3 regions of the Pseudohongiella acticola genome follow, and region 1 is predicted to be linked to each of the others. Evidence: predicted binding sites of a transcription regulator. Region 1 holds the regulator's gene; each other region holds the start of a gene.
What was found. The regulator FliA, encoded in region 1, starts transcription of late flagellar genes. The targets are predictions, from matches to a motif close to CTAAAGTTTNNNNNNNNNNNGCCGNTAA.

Region 1 (6,588 bases):
CGGCACTGGCTTCAGCGGAAAGCTTCGCATCCTGTGGCGCCGTCACCTGAGCAACAACTGACGCATCCGGGCTCGCTGCTGCAGGCTCAAGGTCATCACCATTTGCCAGCATTTGCAACGCTTCCAGCAATTCGTCGCTTGCCGGTTCCGGCGGCACCCGCTCTTTGATCTGGGCGAACATGTTGTTCACACAATCAAGCGCCTGCAACACAATATCCATCAATTCCGAGGTCACCTGGCGCTTACCATTACGCAGGTTATCAAACAGGTTCTCAGTGACGTGGCAACAGTCGACCATTGGCGTTAGCTGCAGGAAACCTGCGCCGCCTTTGACTGTGTGAAAGCCGCGGAAGATCGCGTTCAGCAGATCTTTGTCTTCCGGTTGTTTTTCCAGCTGCACAAGTTGCTCAGAGAGCTGTTCCAGAATTTCACCGGCCTCGACCAGGAAATCTTCCAGAATCTCTTCGTCATCAAAAAAACTCATGTTGCTGCTCTCCTGCGATTCACCATCATCAGCCTCTGGCTGTTGCGTGAGTCAAAATCCAAGACTGGATAACAAATCGTCGACATCATCCTGGCCTGAAACCACGTCCTGATTATTCTGCTGATTGATTTGCGGCCCTTCAGCACGAATGCGTTGACTCTCGTCCCGCTCAGCCTTCTGGTCACTGCTGGCCGGCTTGATACCGGCAACCTCTTCAACATTACTGGCAAGTTTGACCAGCCGAACCAGATTCTGTTCTACGTCACTGACCAGCTCGATTACCCGCTTGATTACCTGGCCACTAAGGTCCTGATAACCTTGCGCCATCAAAATATCGGTGAGTCGGGTATGTATTCCCTGTCCGTCGTCGCTGATACGCTGCAGAAGCTCACCAACACGCTCAAACAACGCTGCCGAAGCGTCTTTCTGTGTCGCGCCTTCAGCCTGGAAGGCAATCCAGTCTTTATGAAGGTCGGCACTGTCATCAACGAGCTTTTGCACCATGGGCGCAGCTTCGTCGACACGGTCCATGGTCTGATTGGCAGCATCTTCTGTCATGGCAATAACATAGTTCAATCGACTGCGAGCATCCGCCATTTCCGACAGCTCGTGTTTGACCTCAGCACTGCCATGCAAACCAATTTCCAGATGAAAATCCTTCAGGGCATTGTGCAAGGCCCGGGTCAGTCGGCCCACTTCAACATAAAGCGTTTCATCTCGAGCGTGGTTTATCTGATGGATATAATCGGCCACTGCCGCCATGTCGTCCCGTTGCAGCGCTTCCAACAGCTGCTGTTTTCGCTCAACCATGGCATCCATGAAGCTTTTAGCGCCGGCTGCAGCCAGCTCTGAAATTTCGGAATCCGACGGGACTTTGCCCGCTTTTGCCAATGTATTTTTCTTTGAATCTGACATTTGGCTTCCCTTAATTGTTGGCGTCGATGCGCTCAAAGATTTTCTCAATCTTTTCCTGCAGCGCCGCTGCCGTAAAAGGTTTCACCACATAGCCATTCACACCTGCCTGGGCCGCTGCGATAATCTGATCTCTCTTCGCCTCAGCCGTCACCATCAGTATAGGCAGGGTTTTCAGCTTTTCGCTGGCTCGGCAGGCCTTTAGCAAATCGATACCGGTCATGCCCGGCATGTTCCAGTCGGTGATAAGGAAATCAAACTGCCCGTTCTCCAGCATTGGCAACGCGGAGCTACCGTCATCTGCCTCAGCGGTATTGGTGAACCCCAGGTCCCGTAACAGATTCTTGATAATCCGACGCATTGTTGAGAAATCATCAACAATGAGTATTTTCATGTTCTTGTCCAAAACCGCCTCCACGTCGTGTGCTCAACCCGGGGATACACGCCACCGGCGAGGTATCTCCCTAGCAGGTTATCGCTTGAAAGTTAAAAAAATTTAGCACTAATAAGGAAATAAATTCAGATGGCGAGCATTATAGCTCAGCGCGAAGCGCTTGTGGTGTGGGATATCAGGTAGCTTAGCGCCATTCCTGAAGGCGCGCGCGCAGACGGAGTGCCGCCTGGCTGTGTATCTGGCTGATACGGGATTCGCTGACGCCCAGAACCTCACCAATCTCTTTCAGATTGAGTTCTTCATCGTAATAAAGTGCCAGTACGAGCTTTTCACGCTCTGGCAGGCCTTCAATCGCTTTCGCCAGATGCGCCCGAAAGTCCTCGTCCTGAATTTCATCTGCCGGGCCTGATATTTCGCCCGACGCAGCTTCAAGCGCGGAGTCGTCCCCGCCTTCTGTCAGATCATCAAAGCTGAACAGCCGGCTGCCGGAAGCATCCTGCAGGATCGAGTAGTAGGTTTCCAGGTCAATGCCCAATTCTTCGGCTACTTCGGTGTCTTTGGCGTCACTGCCAGTGCGCATCTCTACCGATTTGACGGCCGCTGCCACCTCGCGTGACTTGCGGTGCACTGAACGTGGGGCCCAGTCACCACGACGAATCTCATCCAGCATGGCGCCACGTATGCGAATGCCGGCATAGGTTTCAAAACTGGCACCCTTGGACATATCATACTTGCGGGCAGCTTCCAGCAGGCCAATCATGCCTGATTGAATCAGATCATCAAGTTGCACACTGGACGGCATTCGCATAAGCAAATGATGCGCAATACGTTTCACCAGAGGAGCATGCTGCGTAACCAGCTCATTCATGCTTCCGGATTGCACGTCCTGATAGACTGAGGCGCCTGTAGATCCTGTCATAAACAATCCCGTTGAGTCCTTATCAGGACATCCCCTGAACGAGTCGCTCGACAAAAAACTCCATCTGACCGGTCGCCTGCGTTCTCACCGGCCACTGACTGACCTCCTTTGCCAGTCGACGATAAGCGCCGGCAGCTTTACTGCCCGGATAGGAGTCCAGCGTCGGGCGCTGTCGCTGAACTGCCTTGCGAAGCGTTTCATCAAACGGTATATCACCCGCATAGCGCAGATTCACATCCAGAAACCGACCCGCAACGCCTGCAAATCGATTGAACATGTTGCGCCCCTCGCCTTCAGAGCGGGTCATATTGGCAACGATTCTGAAGTCCTGCAAATGGCAGTCCCGGTGTAATAATTTAATCAGGGCATAAGCGTCTGTCATTGACGACGGCTCATCACAGACAACGACTAGCACTTCCTGCGCAGCTCTGACAAAACTGACGACAGAGTCAGAGATACCTGCGGCCGTATCGATCACCAGGACATCCAGTTCGTCCGCCAGTTCACTGAACGCGTTAACTATACCAGCGTGTTGATTAGGGCCCATGGTGACCAGTGACTGCACACCAGAGGACGCCGGTATGACGTTAATTCCGTGTGACGGAACCATGATGTCACGCAGTGAACATTCGCCAGAAAGGACATCAGCAATGGTACGTTGGGCCTTGATACCCAATAGAATATCGACATTGGCCAGACCGAGATCAGCATCCATTAGAACGACGCGCTTGTCCAGCTGTGCCAGCGCCAGGCTGAGGTTTACTGAAATACTTGTTTTGCCTACGCCACCTTTACCACCGGTCACTGCAAGCACTTGAATGGGATGCATTCCCTGTTTTCTCCCCAACTGGTTACCGTCGGCCAGACCGTCAGCCCGTTAGTTCAGCCCTGCGACACGCAGTTCGGCTGGTGACTGACTGCCATATTCGGTCATTAGCCGCTCTTTCTCAACAGGCACGGCCGCTTGTCTTCTGCCCAGGGCAACAGCGCGTTTTACCAGCGCCGAAGCCTGTGCCAACGCAATATCATCGGGAATCGACTGTCCAAAGGTTTCATAAACCACGGGCAGATCGCGTTCGATGGTCAGCGCGAGCGCATCGCCAAGCACACATGCCTCATCCAGATGAGTGAGAATACACGCAGAAACATCTGCCGTCGAACAGGTTTTCCATGCAGCCCGTAAAACCTGGGCCTGGCTTGTCGCCGGCAGGACAACCCATTTTTGTACCTGTGGCTGATCACGCAGTAGTGTCAGTTGTCGTTGCTGCTCCGGATGATGAGACGGGAGGCCGGCAGTATCAACCAGAACCAGCTGTTTATGGCCCAGGCTTTCCAGCGTATCGTCCAGGGAATGCTGGTTGTCTACTATCCGCACACTCACGCCCAGGATTCGTCCCAGTGTCCGCAATTGTTCATGCGCCGCCAGGCGAAAACTGTCAGTGGTAACGAGCGCAACATCCTGCGGACCGTGTTGCAAAACATACCGGGTCGCCAGTTTAGCGATGGTCGTCGTCTTGCCGGCGCCGGTTGGCCCCAAAAAGGCAAACACACCGCCCTGCTCAATCGGATCATGACCTAACACTGGCAGCGCCTTGACCAGGCTTCCCAATACCTGTTTCCAGACTTGATCCAGCGTTTTCCCCGGTTTGATTGCAGTCAGCAACTGCCGGCTCAGAAAACCCGGCACACCCATCGCCGATAACCGTTCCCAGATCACCGCCTGCAGTGGCGACTGGCTGCTAAATTGCTCCCAGGCCAGCCCGTTGAGACGCTGCTGGAGCAATGTACGTATACTGTGCAGCTCGCTGCGCATGGCGCCCATCTCAGCCTTGCTGACCGAAGGTGGAGGCACAGCTGCCGCTTCTGTCGGCTTTTTTACTACCGGCGCTGGACTCAGGGTCGCGATGACCTCAACTCCGCCTGTTGCCAGACTGCGCGTCGACAAAATGGCAGCATCTTCGCCCAGTTCCTCGCGCACTTGAAGAAGTGCTTGCCGCATATCTTTGGCCAGGATCTTTTTAAGCTGCATTGTTGCTCCTCACATCTCGTTTTTACGGTAGTTTCGAACCACGATCTTCACTGACCAATCGTGGCGACAATCGTAATTTGTTTGTTGTCCGGTACTTCCTGGTATGACAGCACTTTCACACCTGACAGAGTGAACCTGACAAACCGGCTCAGCAGAGGTCGCAGTGGCGCTCCTACTAACAACACTGCCGGATTGCCGGCAATTTCCTGCCGTTGTGCCGCCTGCATCAGCGACTGCTGCAAACGCTCGGCAATGCCGGGCTCGATAACCACGCTATCGTCGATGTAACCACCGTCTTGTTGCTGAGCGCTTTGCTGTACTGCTTTAAGCAATATCTGTTCCAGAGTTGGATCAAGGGTGATAACAGGCAGCTCAGCCTTGTTACCGTAGATGCCCTGAACGATTACGCGTGCCAACGCCACACGCACCGCGGCGGTCAAAGTGACGGGATCTTGACTCCTGCCAGCGACAGACGCCAATGCTTCGCCGATACTGCGCATATCTTTGACGGGGATGCCCTCCTGCAACAGGTTCTGTAGAACCTTGCGAAGCACATTGCCATTGAGTTGATTGGGTAACTCTTCCGCCAGTTTCTTCGACGACTTGGCAAGAATTCCCAACAGCTCGTGAACCTCATCATGTCCCAGCAATTCATGCGCGTGTTTGTGCAACAGCGTGTTCATATGAGTGGCAACAACCGTACTGGCATCTACCACGGTATAACCAAGCGACTGCACCTGATCACGTTGGGGTGGCTCGATCCACAGGGCCTCCAGCCCGAATGCAGGATCCTTGGTAGCTATACCCTGGGCTTTACCGTAGACCTGGCCCGGGTTGATGGCCATTTCACGCTCAGGATGTATTTCCGCGCCACCGATATTGACCCCCATCAAATTAATGCGGTATTCATTAGGTTGCAGATCAAGGTTGTCGCGAATGTGGACAGAGGGCACAAGAAACCCAAGCTCCTGTGACAGCTTTTTGCGTATACCCTTGATACGGGCCAGCAATTGTCCGCCCTGATCTTTGTCTACCAGCGGAATCAGTCGGTAGCCAACTTCAAGCCCAACAACGTCAACCGGCATGACATCGTTCCAGCCCAGTTCCTGCTGCTCGGTTGTGGCTTTAACTTCTTTGGCGGATTGATCAGCAATGGCGGCCTCGTCGACTTCAGTGGCCTGCTTCTGTTGGCGCATGTAGATGGTCACTGAGCCAGCCACTGCTGCAAATGCCAGCGACAGGAACGCCAGATGCGGCATACCAGGCACGATGCCCATAACGAACAGGACCATGCCCGCGATACCCAGTGAGCGTGGCGTAGCGAACATCTGACTGATGACCTGCGAGCCCATCATTTCCGAGTTATTGTTGCGGGTCACCATGATCGCCGCTGCCGTTGACAACACCAGTGCCGGGATCTGCGCGACCAGACCATCACCAATAGTCAGCAGGGCGTAGCGTTCGGTGGCAGTGCTGAAGTCCAGGCCGTGCTGCATCATGCCTATGGCCAGCCCGCCAATCATGTTGATGACCAGAATCAGAATACCGGCAATTGCATCGCCTTTAACAAATTTGCTGGCACCGTCCATGGCACCGTAAAAATCAGCCTCTTGAGTAATGTCCTGTCGACGCACGCGCGCCTGCTCTTGATCAATAATGCCCGCGTTAAGGTCGGCATCGACGGCCATCTGTTTGCCCGGCATTGCGTCCAGCGTAAAGCGGGCACTGACCTCGGCGATTCGACCGGCACCTTTGGTGACAACAACAAAGTTGATGATAATGAGAATCAGGAATACGATGAGGCCAACGGCGTAGTTACCACCAATCACCACCTCACCGAATGACTCGAT
Region 2 (6,588 bases), 1.9 Mb from region 1:
GCTCAGAGCAGACGCGACTAAAGCTTGAAGAAGTGTTTGCGGTAATACTGCAGTTCGGCAACCGAGTCACGGATGTCATCCAGAGCCTGATGGCTACTGTTCTTGTTGAATCCCGCCGGTAACTCCGGGCGCCAACGCCGTGCCAGCTCCTTGACGGTGCTGACATCCAGATTACGGTAGTGGAAAAACGCCTCCAGCGTGGGCATGTATTTGACCAGAAAACGCCGGTCCTGATGCACACTGTTGCCACACATGGGTGAGCTGCCGGTTTCAGCATAGTCGCGCAGGAAATCCAGCGTCTGCTGCTCGGCATCGGCATCGTCTGACGAACTCGCGCGCACCCGGGCTACCAGGCCGGAATCGCCATGGGTGCGCTGATTCCACTCATCCATGCCCGCCAGTACCGAGTCTGACTGGTGCACCGCAACCACCGGGCCCTCGGCCAGGATATTCAGATCAGCATCGGTGATTATCGTGGCTATTTCGATAACCCGGTCAGTGTCAGGCTCCAGACCAGTCATTTCCATATCAATCCAGATCAGGGTTTTGCTTTTATCAACAACAGGCATGATTATTTGTCCAGGTTGGGTCTATCGCGGCGTGGCCGCCGAAACATGGGCAGCCGAATTTAAAGATGGCTTTATTTTAGCCCAGCGGGGTCTCACAGGACAGCCATTGTAATAGAATGCCGGATCATGGCCAAACGACGACTGAACCAACAGCAATTGCGGCGCATCAGCAGCCAGCAGACAGCCCGTGGCAAACGCGGTGACGAACCCGTGGCCGATGCGGGCATTGATGAGTCCAGCCTGGGCCCGGAACAGGAAGGGCTGATAGTCTGTCATTACGGCCAGCAACTGGACGTGGAATCATTAAGCCCGGACACCCGCGGACAACTCTTTCGCTGTCACCAGCGCAGCAATCTGCCACCACTGGTGACCGGTGACCGGATCATCTGGCAGTCGGAAGGCGACAGTACCGGAAACAGCACCGGCATTATCGTGGCCCTGCTACCGCGCCATTCAGCGATGAGCCGGCCCAATGCCCGTGGCGAGCAGCGCAGTATCGCTGCCAATATTGATCGCGTCGTGGTGGTGTTCGCGCCAGTGCCCGAGCCGTTTGGCAATCTGCTTGACCGCTATCTGGTGGCCATTGAGCACCTGCGTCTGAAACCCTTGCTGCTACTCAACAAATGCGATCTGATGCCCGCAGAAACCAGTCAAGACGCCGACGATGCCGCGGCATTAAAAGTATCGGACCTGTTGAAACTGTATGCCGGTATTGGTTACGACACCCTGCGCGTGTCCTGCCATCAGCCCGATAGTATTGATGCCCTGCGTGAGTTACTCAGTGGCGAAACCGCCGTATTTGTCGGGCAATCCGGGGTCGGCAAGTCGTCATTGATCAACACCCTGCGTGGCATCGACGATGACGACAATGACGCCGGTGCCGCCGATGTCGGCGGCCTGTCCAAAGGCCGTGCCATTGGCCGCGAAAAAGGCACTCACACCACGACCGCCACCCGGCTCTACCACCTGCCAGGCAGTGGCGATCTGGTAGACTCACCGGGTATTCGTGAGTTTGGCTTGTGGCACATTGAGGCAGAACAGCTGATGTATGGCTTTGTTGAGTTTCGCCCATATATCGGTCAGTGCCGCTTCCGTGATTGCCGGCATCAACAGGAGCCGGGCTGCGCGCTGCTGGCGGCGGTCAAACAGGGAAAAATAAAGGCTTCACGTCTGAGCAGTTATCATCATATCCTGCAGGAGCTGGACAGAAACTGAAGCCTGGGCGCGAACCGGGGCTATCAGAAAATCTCTGGCAGGTCTGACGGCAGCACTTCATCCGGCGGCGCACCACCATCCAGTTCAGAGTCACGTGTCCCCTCCAGGATCCGTTGCTGCGCCAACTGGTTCAGCACCATGATGACAATACGACGGTTGGCGGCATCAGTGGGGGCGTCGGGCAACAGCGGTAACGAAGACCCCATGCCGATGATCTGTGCAAATTGACTATAGTCCAGACCGCCTTCCACCAGTGCCCGGCGCGCGGCGTTGGCACGATCGGCAGACAATTCCCAATTACTGTATTGAGCAAGATCGTTGCCAAACGGAACGCTGTCGGTGTGACCATAAATACTGATTTTGTTGGGGATGTCTTCCAGAACATTGGCCATGGCCCACAATACTTCCAGCGCATAAGGCTGCATCTGATCAGAACCTGAGTTGAACAACGGGCGATTCTCCCGGTCAATGATCTGAATGCTCAGACCCTCTTCGGTGACTTCCATACTCACGCTGTCGGAGAACCACTCAAACTCCTGGTTGCCGCCGATTACTTCTTCCATCTGACCCTGCAGGCTTTGCAGCAATTGGGTTTCGCGCAGTCGAGCAAGTTCAATATATTCAAAGGATTCAAGCTCTTCGCTTGCTTCCACTGCCTGCTCCTGGTCTTCCTGCACCAGCGCCAGACTCAAACCCTGATTAGGCAGCGTCAGCGGCCGCCCTTCCAGATTCAGTACGTAGGGTGTGCCGCCGTCCCCATCACTGGCCAGACTACGTGGATCGGAGAAATAACCGGCAATCACCATTTTCTCAAGCTCGGTGGTGCTTTCGATCAGCCACAGCACCAGAAAGAACGCCATCAGCGCCAGCGCAAAGTCAGCAAAGGCAATTTTCCACGAACCACCGTGATGGCCGCCGGCCACCTTTTTGACGCGTTTAATGACAATGGTCTGTTCTGCTTTTTCCACAACGATTATCTTCCGCGATTAGATTCAGTGCCGCTTAGCGGCTACGGATGTGTTCGTCCAGTTCAGAGAAGGAGGGACGATCTCCGGAGTACAGTGTCTTGCGAGCAAACTCGACGGCCAGTTGCGGCGGCAAGCCATTAGACGTCGCCACGATGGCGGCTTTGATACATTCAAACATCTTGATTTCTTCTTCGGCAACTTCCGCCAGACGATTGCTCATCGGCCCGATAAAACCATAAGCGGCAAAAATACCAACAAAGGTACCAATCAAGGCCGCCGCCACACTCTGACCCAATGCCTCGGGCGGACCGCCCAGCTTCTGCATGGTAATAACAATACCCAGAACCGCGGCCACAATACCAAAGCCGGGCAGACCATCGGCAACCCGGTGCACTGCATGTGAGGGTTCACTGAGTTCGTGCAACTGGGTTTCAATTTCAGACTCAATCATGGCCTCAATTTCGTGCGGAGCCATGTTGCTGGTGGTCATGATGCGCAGGTTGTCAGTCAGAAACTCAATAATGCGTTTGTCCTTGAGCAGTGCCGGATAGCGGGTAAACAGGCCGCTTTCCGCTGGCACTTCAATGTCGCCTTCAATTGACATCATGCCTTCGCGCCGCGCCTTGTTGAAAATATCAAAGAGTAGTCCCAGCAGGTCGAGATACAATTTTTCGTTGGTGGCCGATCCAAATATCGCGCGCGGCAGGCGTTTACCGGTTTCCTTGACCAGATGCATGCTGTTGGAGATCAGGAAAGCACCAAAGGCGGCACCAAAAATAATAATGAATTCTGAGGGTTGCCACAACACAGCAAGAATACCACCGTGCATGACATAGCCGCCGGCGACGCTCAGTGTCACAACAACAAAACCGATAATAAACAACATGACCTGCGAAACCTCCAACGGGATAAATTGCGCCGCTTCTTTTACATCGGACAAAATCGGGAAATCATTAGCTCAACGGGCATTAATACGCCAAACTTGTACCCTTGCACCGGCTTGATTAAGCTGACGCCTGACCTACTTGATGGACGAACATGTCAGCCCGCGCAGGCGGCTGCACGAACAGGATTTTCATGACCGACTCACTTTTTATTCTGCTTCAGTATCTGGCACCACAGCACCTGCTTTCGCGACTGGCGGGTAAACTGGCAGATTGCCAGTGGCCGGCGGTCAAGGCGCCGTTTATACGCTGGTTTATCGGCCGCTACAAGGTCGACATGAGCCAGGCTCAGGAACCCGACCCGTCAGCCTATGCCAGTTTTAATGCATTCTTCACCCGGGCCCTCCGAGCCGACGCTCGGCCCATTGCAGGGGATGACACCAGTGTCGTCAGTCCCGTCGATGGTATTGTCAGCCAGTTGGGGCCAGTGCGGGAAGGCCTGTTGTTACAGGCCAAAGGTCGGCGCTTCAGCCTGCAGGCCCTGCTCGGTGGCGATGCCGACCTGGCAGCAGAGTTTGACGAAGGCTGTTTTGCCACCATTTATCTGTCACCCAGTCACTATCATCGAATTCATATGCCCTTACCGGGCGTACTGCGGGAAATGACCTATGTGCCGGGCAAACTGTTCTCGGTAAACCAGCTGACGGCGCAGCGGGTGGACAGTCTGTTTGCCCGCAATGAACGCCTGGTCTGCATTTTTGACACTGACTGCGGTCCGATGGCATTGATTCTGGTTGGCGCCATGATCGTAGGCAGTGTTGATACAGTCTGGGCCGGCCAGGTCTGCCCTGCACGGCATGGCCTGCACAAAACCGACTACCGGCTGCAACGACCGGCTGTGCAGATCGCCCGGGGCGAAGAGATGGGCCGGTTCAAACTTGGCTCTACTGTCATCGCCGTCTTTGCCGAGAACCGCGTTGAACTCAATGCGGCACTGGCAGCAGGCAGCGACATCAATATGGGCAGTATGCTTGGCACCGCCATTGCCAGATCAGCCCCCCACGACTGAAGCACAGGCTGGTCGAACGCCAACGAACCCGCTAAAATCGCCCGCCCGGACGGTCGTTCAAACCCGGTCTGTATCGCGACTGAAAACCCGGCACACCGGCTTCGCCGAGAAGCAATCAATCTGATGAGAGCTGATTATGAACAAATTTGAAAATGTAACGGTCGTCAAAGCCGCCAATATTTATTTCGACGGCAAGGTCACCAGCCGGGTTGTCGAATTCGATAACGGTGACGTCAAGACTCTGGGCATCATGATGCCGGGCGAATACCGTTTTGGTACCGAGAAAAAGGAAATCATGGAAATTCTGTCCGGCCAGGTGGAAATTCTGCTGCCCGGCGAAGACCTGTGGCGCAAGATTGCTGGCGGCGATACGTTTGAAGTGCCGGCCGACTCAGCCTTCGACATCAAGGTGATGACGGTAACCGACTACTGCTGCTCCTATATCGGCTGATCACCGACAGCAATGTCCGCGCTGCCGTTTTGTTGCCAGCCCGTCTAGGCCTGACTCCCCAGGAAAGTCTGGTAGGCAAGGTTTCGGGTTTCTTCCTGAAACTGGTAAGGAATCTTGCGAACAAAGTCATCAAAGGCAGTGGCATCTTCCGGCGCCACCTGCAATCCGACCAGCACACGTCCGTAGGCGGCGCCGTGGTTACGATAGTGGAACATGGAGATGTTCCACTGTTCACCCAGCAGATCCAGAAAGGTCAGCAGGGCGCCTGGTCGTTGCGGAAACTCAAAACGGAAAACCCGTTCGTTCAATGCCTTGTCGCTACGCCCACCCACCATGTGCCGGATATGCAGCTTGGCGGCTTCGTTGTCGGTCATGTCATGTACGTCAAAACCTTTGTTACGCAATGCTCTAGCCAATTTGTCACGACCGGTAATCGGGTCATCGATTTCAATGCCAACAAAAATCTGCGCGGCGGTGGCGTCCCCGTATCGGTAATTGAACTCAGTCACGCTGCGTTTGCCCAGTACCCGGGCAAAGCGGCGAAAACTGCCCGGCTTTTCGTCCAGAGTAACCGCAAACACCGCTTCCCGGCTCTCGCCCAGCTCCGCGCGTTCGGAAATATGGCGCAGCCGGTCAAAGTTAACGTTGGCGCCGGTCACCAGTGCCATCAGGCTCATTCCCTGAAGTGACTGCTCACGTACTGCTTTTTTAAGGCCTGCAACCGCGACCGCGCCAGCAGGTTCTGTGACCGCGCGCGTGTCATCAAAAATATCCTTGATGGCAGCACAAATTTCATCCGTGGTCACCGTTACTACTTCGTCAACACAGTGCCGGAGAATCTTGTAGGTTTCTTTGCCCACCTGATTGACCGCGACGCCATCGGCAAACAGACCGACCTGTGACAACTTTACCCGCCGACCGGCCTCCAACGCCGCTTTCAGACAGGCGGAGTCTTCCGCCTCGACCGCAATCAGCCGAATCTCCGGTCGAATATATTTAATATAGGCCGCCATGCCTGCCATCAGACCGCCGCCGCCGACGGGGACAAAAATGGCGTCGAGCGGACCACTGTGTTGCCGGACAATCTCCAGGCCTACGGTACCCTGACCGGCAATGACATCACGATCATCAAAGGCGTGAACAAAGGTATAGGATTTTTCTGCCACCAGTTTCATGGCGAACTCGGCAGCTTCGTTATAAGTATCCCCGTGCAGAATCACCTTGCCCCCGCGCGCACGAACGCCGTCTATCTTGATGGCCGGCGTGGTCACCGGCATGACAATGATGGTCTTGATACCCAGTGTCGTGCCCGCCAGCGCCACACCCTGGGCATGATTGCCGGCACTGGCAGCGATCACGCCACGTTTGGCCGCTTCCGGCGATAGCCGGGACATTTTGTTGTAGGCACCACGGAGCTTGAAACTGAAAACGG
Region 3 (6,588 bases), on a different contig from region 1:
ACAGGCTGCGCTGGCGCCGATGCAGCTTTGGGTGTCGGCCCATGGGAAAGGTGGCGAAGAGAAGTTTTTTGCAACAATGGCCGATGGTTTGAATCTTCAGTACCAGTCAGGTCGTGACCTGGGCGAGCGAATGCATAACGCTACCGTAAACGCGTTGCGTGACGCGGATTACGTGGTTGTGGTAGGTGCGGATTGTCCCTCGGTTGATGCCGTTTATGTGGAACAGGCGCTGACGCTTCTGGCAGCAGGCGAGTCGGTCGTGTTGGGGCCGGCGGAAGACGGCGGTTATGTGCTGATTGGCCTGCGCTCGCCGACGGCACCGGTGTTCCGTGACATCGACTGGGGTCAGTCGTGTGTCATGCAGCAGACCCGTGAGCGATTACAGGCAGCCGGTATCAGCTGGCGTGAATTGGCGGAAAAATGGGACGTCGACCGCCCGGAAGACCTGGTGCGGCTTGATTCCCTGCCAGGTTGGCGGTAATGATTCGACTCAGGCGATACTCTCGCGCTGCAGCTGTGTCACAAAGCGATTGACGGCAACCTGGTCGGCACGGTTCATGTCGCCGAAACGAAAGCCAAGTGTGGTCTGATTACGCTCCTGTTGGTATTCAGCGTAGACCGCCTCAACTGGACAGCTCAGGTCATGGTCAATCAATGGTAGCGATATCACCAGGGCAAACTCCTCCAGCATGGCAGGGGCCGGCTCAACCTTGCCATCAACCTGCAGCCGGAAACCGGTTGCAGACATATTCAGGATGCGGCCTTTGATGCCTTCAGGATGTTTCTTGTTAGTACAGGAGGACGCCACCATCAGGGTACCGGGCACCCAGGCGCGAAAGGCATCGCGACGTTGCAGGTACAACAGGCGTTCGGGGAATTTGATTTCGTAATACAGCCCGTCTGAGTCTTTCCTGACCTTCTCAACAACCAGGTCTTTTGCGTGTACGCGAATACCATTGATTGACGCCCGCAGACTGAAGGGAGTGCCGGCTTGTGCCTGTTTATGCGCCTCGCGGGGAGTGAATTCGTCCAGATGAAAGGAGCGGCTTTTTAATTCGACGCCCAGCACAAGTGAGTTGTACATCTTGCCATTGCCGCTGAACTGGATGCTGATGCCGGAGCGATCAGCCTGCAGCGTGCGCAGAACACTGAAGATATCACCGGCAGAGGTATAATAACGTTCATTATTGAAGTTCGTTGCCATGTGAGTCGCCAACCTGTGAGGAGCAACAAAAAGATCAGGCGCTGCCCAGGTCCCTTTGTTCACTGCTGCCTGTTTTGTTGCCGTGGCTGGTATAAAGCCCTGAAAGTGTTGCCGGCCCGCGAAGTATACTGAGCGCTCTTTCGGTGTTCAAACGGCTGCGATGTACGATGATGCTGTTGGTCTCACTAAGCTCACGACAGTGCTGAAGACGCGACTCAATGCCTTCCAGCAACACCGTGAACTCATTTTCGCCACCTTTGCCCAAGATGCGTTTCAGGTTCTGCAGATTGGTTTGGGCAGCGGGTACGCCGGCCTGAGTGAGTAGCTGGCGTCGAGTATGGTCATTGCGTTCAATTTGCGCGAGCACGCTTTGCTTTTGCGTCAGCAGCGCGTTGAGTTTGTCCAGATCGCGCTGCTCCAGGCAAGTTTTTTCGGACGCCAGCAAATCCGCCAGCGTGTCCAGCTGCAATCGATCATTTTCAAGTATCTGTTGCAGGCCCTGATCGCTCATTCAGCCAATTGTCCGTTGCGCGCGCTGTAGCATCGTTACAGGCTGCGCTCGAAGGCCAGCATCTTGTCAGCAACGCGCTGGCTGTTGACGGCGTATTCACCGGCGTTTACCTGGTCGCGAATCGCATTTACGCGTGACACATCGGTGTCGGGTAGCTGCTTGATGCTGGTTTCAAGGGACTGCAGGTCAGCCGCACGGCTGCTGATGGACACAGCATCGGGCTGGCTGTTTCCGGCTTCGCCCTGGCTGCCAACATTGCTATTGCCGACACCGTTGCCACTACCAGGCTGAGTCCCCGTTTGCCGAACGGTTCCGCGATTGTCTGTTGCTGTCGATGTATTGCTAATAGTAGGAATACTCATAGTCTGCTACCTTGACTCGTAGACTTTTTGGGTTGAATAACCAACAAAACGGTTAGTGTCTGCGCCCGCAAAGTCATAAGTGTTTAACCTTCTATCCGATTTAACGGCCCGCAACGTAGTAACTTTAGTGCCATTTGAGCAAAAAACAGCTAAAACTTGCAAAAATTATCAAAAAGCAGACGCTGATTCCGTCCGTTGGCGACAAAATTCTGTCATATTTTCCTGGCGAGGCCTGTTTCAGAATATGACCTGTGCTTCGCCAGCACCCGTCACAACTGCCTGCACCACACGATTCGAGTTGTTATTTCGCACCGGTATCTGCTTTCCCGCCTCGCCTGCCTGAAGCGCAGTGCCCGTGCCTCGTATGGCAATGCTACCACGCTCTGCTACAAGTACAACTGTGTCGCCGCGCTTGACCAGTGTCGGTGCCTCCAGCAGATCAACATTCAGCACCGTATCGGCGCTGACGGCGCGCCGCACTGCCTGTCCTACGGCCACTTCCGGGTCCCTGATGACCTGTCCACGCAGGGAGCTGATGTCGTGCTCACGCAGGCTCAGGTCGCCGGCGCTCACGATGCTGCCCCGGGCCAGCGCGCGACTACTGATTACCACATCCTGGAAAATGCGCACGCTGGCGGCTACATGCCGGGTCCAGGGGCTGTCGTCGCGACACTCAAGGCGCACCGTGACGCGCCCGCCATTGGCATTGTGCTGGTTCAGACTGGCACTCAGTGGTTCCTGGCAAACCGGTATCTGTAATCTGGGGTCCAGGCTTGCGACGTCAATTTCCACCCGTCCTGGTTCCTGCGCATAGGCATCCTGCAATTCAGACAGTGCTGCCTGCCGCATCTGTTCGTGGCCACTGATGCCTGTCTGCGCGTCAGCAGCGGGCACGCCCAGTCGGGTCACGAACATGATTGCCAGTATTGCCAACATCCGGATTACCGTTGTGGCTGTGACAGGTGGTTTTTGATCGCTGATTGCATGCATTCGTCAATTATCCGGCGTTTGGCGTGTTTTTTCAGTGTTTTTACTGAGTCGACATCGATTTCTACTGTGATAAAGCAATTAATGTGCCGCATTAGTGAAATTAAATAGCTAAACGGGCTTATGAAACTGCGTTTTTGGACGACAACTGTAGCCAATGTCAGAGTTTTTATACCGCGACAAACCTAATTGAACCTGAAGGCTATTTGAACCGGCAGTCCGGAAGATCTGGAAACCGGAACACCTTAAACCTGAAGACCCTGGAAATAGGAGGCTGCAATGGCCGGCGTGCTGGACAGCGTAAATCAACGAACACAACTGGTAGGGCAGAACCGGCTGGAGCTGCTCATGTTCCGCCTCAATGGCAGCCAGATGTATGGTATCAATGTCTTTAAGGTGAAAGAGGTCCTGCCATGTCCTCCACTCAGCGTAATACCGCACAGCAGCCGGGTGGTTCGTGGTGTCGCCTACATTCGGGGGCGTACCATTACCGTGCTGGACTTGAGTATTGCCATGGGCAGTAACGCCCTGCGTGATGAAGGCAAGGGATTCATCATCATTGCCGAATACAATAACTCGGTGCAGGGTTTTCTGGTGCGGGGCGTGGAGCGTATTGTCAACATGAACTGGGAGGCGATTCATTCACCGCCCAAAGGTTCAGGGCGCACGCACTACCTGACCGCGGTGACAGAAGTAGACAAGAAGCTGGTGGAAATTCTGGATGTTGAACGAATTCTGGCAGAAGTGGCACCGGCACCGATGGCGCTCAGCGATAGCTACACCAGTGAAACGGTGCGCGAAGAAGCTATCAATACAGTCCTTATCGTTGATGATTCCAGCGTTGCGCGCACACAGATCAGGCGTTGCTGCGAAGCTATTGGCCTCAATACCGTCGTGCTGAATGACGGCAAGCAGGCGTTCAACCATCTGAAAGCCATGGCTGAAGCTGGTGAGGATCCTACAGACAAATATATTCTGGTGATTTCGGATATCGAGATGCCAGAGATGGATGGCTACACATTGACAGCTTCGATCAAGAACGACCCTCGCCTGAGTGGATTGCATGTTATGTTGCATACGTCTCTGAGTGGCGTGTTCAACCAGGCCATGGTAGAAAAAGTAGGTGCGGATGATTTTCTGGCCAAATTCCACCCGGATGAACTGGCTCAGCGCGTACTGAAACAACTTGAGCAGCGTCAGGCTTCTGCGTAAGCGACTGATCTGAGTAAACTATGGTTGATGAACAACAGTTTGCACTGGAGGACTACCAGGTCTTCCGGACTTTCCTGAATCAGGCCTGTGGTATTGTCCTGGGAGACAATAAACAGTATCTGGTGGCAAACCGTATCCGCCGTATTCTGGAAGAACACCAGCTAACAACCTTGAGTGCGCTGGTTAGCAGGATCAATCAGCGTTCGATACCAGGATTGCGGGAAAAAGTTATTGATGCGATGACCACCAATGAAACATTCTGGTTTCGCGACAATGCACCCTTTGAAACCCTGCGTGACGTCATTCTGCCGCGGCTGATACTGGAAGAAAAACGCAGCAGTCTGCGTATCTGGTCGGCTGCGTGCTCCTCCGGCCAGGAACCCTATTCCATCAGCATGATTTTTGAAGAGTTCAAAGCCAGAAATCCGGGCGTGTTCATGCGTGACCCGGAGATCATCGGCACTGATATCTCGACTTCGATGCTGAATAACGCCAGGCAAGCGGAATACGATGGACTCAGCGTCAGCCGGGGCCTGACTGATGCGCGTCGACGCATGTTTTTTGATGAGTTGCCGCAAGGCCGTTTTCGCCTGAAGCAGAGCATCACCCAGCGAGTCAGTTTCAGACCGCTTAATCTGCAGGACACTTACGGCAGTCTGGGTCGTTTCGATGTGATTTTCTGCCGCAATGTACTGATCTACTTTGCTGCCGATTTCAAGGCCGATATTCTGCGCCGCATGCGCAACAGTCTGAACCCGGGCTCCTATGTTATTCTGGGGGCATCGGAGTCGCTGCCGGCGGCTATCAGTGAGCTGTACAAGATGGAGCGGTTAAGTGCCCACACCAGTGTTTACCGCACCTGAGTGTTGAAACTACCTGCGTTGCCACTACGTCGTTAAAAGCCTGCTTAAAATGCTCATTTACTATTCGTAAACTCCGCTTTCGCGCAGGCTGTTGCCTCGTATTGGCTGCCTCCGCTACGTTTCTCCGGGCCGGTGGGACGGCAAGTGCTGCCGGCCGCGGGCGGCAAAAGCAGGTCAAATCTTCAGGCAATCCCTTGCCGCCGGCCTTTGTTTTATAACCTAACTCTTTGAAAAATAGTCATATTAATTCATGGCACGGGTCTTGCTATTTCTTGCTGAATCGAATCGGCAACGTTAACAGCAGGTAATCACCGATGGCCATAAACTTCGCAAACGCACTGGGTGTTCACGAACATGCCCTCACGCTGCGGACCCAGCGCACAAGCATGCTGGCAAGCAATATCGCAAACGCTGACACGCCCGGATACAAGGCCCGTGATATGGACTTTGGCAGTGTGCTGGCGCAGGCCACCTCCGGTCGCAGTGATGTTGCCATGCAGCAGACCCACACCCGCCATATTACGGGCATGCCGGGGCTGAATGATCCGTCAGCGCTGTATCGCGTGCCATCACAGCCTTCGGTTGACGGCAATACCGTCGACGAGCAGATCGAAAATGCGGCGTTCGCCCGCAACGCGCTGGAGCATCAGGCCAGCTTCCAATTTCTCAACGGCAAGTTCACGGGCATGATCAAAGCCCTGAAAGGAGAGTAAGCATGAGCCTGATGGGAGTGTTTGATATCGCCGGTTCCGGCATGAGCGCCCAGTCCCTGCGACTGAATACCACCGCCAGTAACATGGCCAATGCCAACAGCGCAGCGAGCAGTGTTGAACAGACCTATCGCGCGCGTCATCCGGTGTTCATGCCGGTCATGAATGCGGCGATGCAGGACGCCTTTGCCGATCCGGCACATGGCAATGCATCCACCAGCGTTCGTGTGGCGGGTATTGTGGAAGACTCACGGCCGCTGCAACCGCGCTACGAACCAGGCAATCCGATGGCAAACGAAGAAGGGTACGTTTTTTACCCTAACGTCGACATCGTGGAAGAAATGACCAATATGATTTCATCGTCACGGGCGTTCCAGCTTAATGTGGATGTCATGTCAGCAGCCAGAACCATGATGCAGCGTGTACTGACGCTGGGTCAGGGTTGAGCGGCATCAGGAGTATAGAGCATGGAAATTAACAACAACACCGCATTATCCAGAGTGCTGACCGAATACGCGCCGGCTCAGGAGAAGAAAGAGAATAACAACGAGCTGGGTCGTGATGCCTTCCTGAAACTGCTGGTTGCCCAGCTGGAGAACCAGGATCCGACCAAACCGGAAGAGAACGGTGAGTTCATTGCGCAACTGGCGCAGTTCTCCCAGCTTGAAGAAACCCAGAAAATGGGCGGCAACTTCCAGCAGTTCGCGTCTGCATTCCAGTCGACACAACACCTGCAGGC

Region 2: the regulator FliA is predicted to act here: its motif matches at 3,682-3,709, upstream of motA (flagellar motor stator protein MotA).
Region 3: the regulator FliA is predicted to act here: its motif matches at 2,178-2,205, upstream of flgM (flagellar biosynthesis anti-sigma factor FlgM).

The regions. Positions count from the first base shown of each region.
Region 1 is NZ_MASR01000001.1:401,174-407,761, forward strand. It holds gene PHACT_RS01805 (chemotaxis protein CheA) at 1-484, opposite strand, end outside; gene PHACT_RS01810 (protein phosphatase CheZ) at 536-1,399, opposite strand; gene PHACT_RS01815 (chemotaxis response regulator CheY) at 1,410-1,790, opposite strand; gene PHACT_RS01820 (RNA polymerase sigma factor FliA) at 1,975-2,709, opposite strand; gene PHACT_RS01825 (MinD/ParA family protein) at 2,732-3,538, opposite strand; gene flhF (flagellar biosynthesis protein FlhF) at 3,587-4,738, opposite strand; gene flhA (flagellar biosynthesis protein FlhA) at 4,786-6,588, opposite strand, start outside.
Region 2 is NZ_MASR01000001.1:2,260,848-2,267,435, reverse strand. It holds gene queG (tRNA epoxyqueuosine(34) reductase QueG) at 1-28, shown strand, start outside; gene orn (oligoribonuclease) at 18-569, opposite strand; gene rsgA (small ribosomal subunit biogenesis GTPase RsgA) at 696-1,784, shown strand; gene motB (flagellar motor protein MotB) at 1,808-2,752, opposite strand; gene motA (flagellar motor stator protein MotA) at 2,787-3,638, opposite strand; gene asd (archaetidylserine decarboxylase) at 3,830-4,705, shown strand; gene ppnP (pyrimidine/purine nucleoside phosphorylase) at 4,842-5,156, shown strand; gene ilvA (threonine ammonia-lyase, biosynthetic) at 5,201-6,588, opposite strand, start outside.
Region 3 is NZ_MASR01000002.1:271,441-278,028, reverse strand. It holds gene PHACT_RS16710 (TIGR04283 family arsenosugar biosynthesis glycosyltransferase) at 1-481, shown strand, start outside; gene PHACT_RS13590 (flagellar brake protein) at 491-1,204, opposite strand; gene PHACT_RS13585 (flagella synthesis protein FlgN) at 1,239-1,715, opposite strand; gene flgM (flagellar biosynthesis anti-sigma factor FlgM) at 1,751-2,077, opposite strand; gene flgA (flagellar basal body P-ring formation chaperone FlgA) at 2,315-3,067, opposite strand; gene PHACT_RS13570 (chemotaxis protein CheV) at 3,344-4,276, shown strand; gene PHACT_RS13565 (CheR family methyltransferase) at 4,297-5,139, shown strand; gene flgB (flagellar basal body rod protein FlgB) at 5,454-5,852, shown strand; gene flgC (flagellar basal body rod protein FlgC) at 5,855-6,295, shown strand; gene PHACT_RS13550 (flagellar hook assembly protein FlgD) at 6,317-6,588, shown strand, end outside.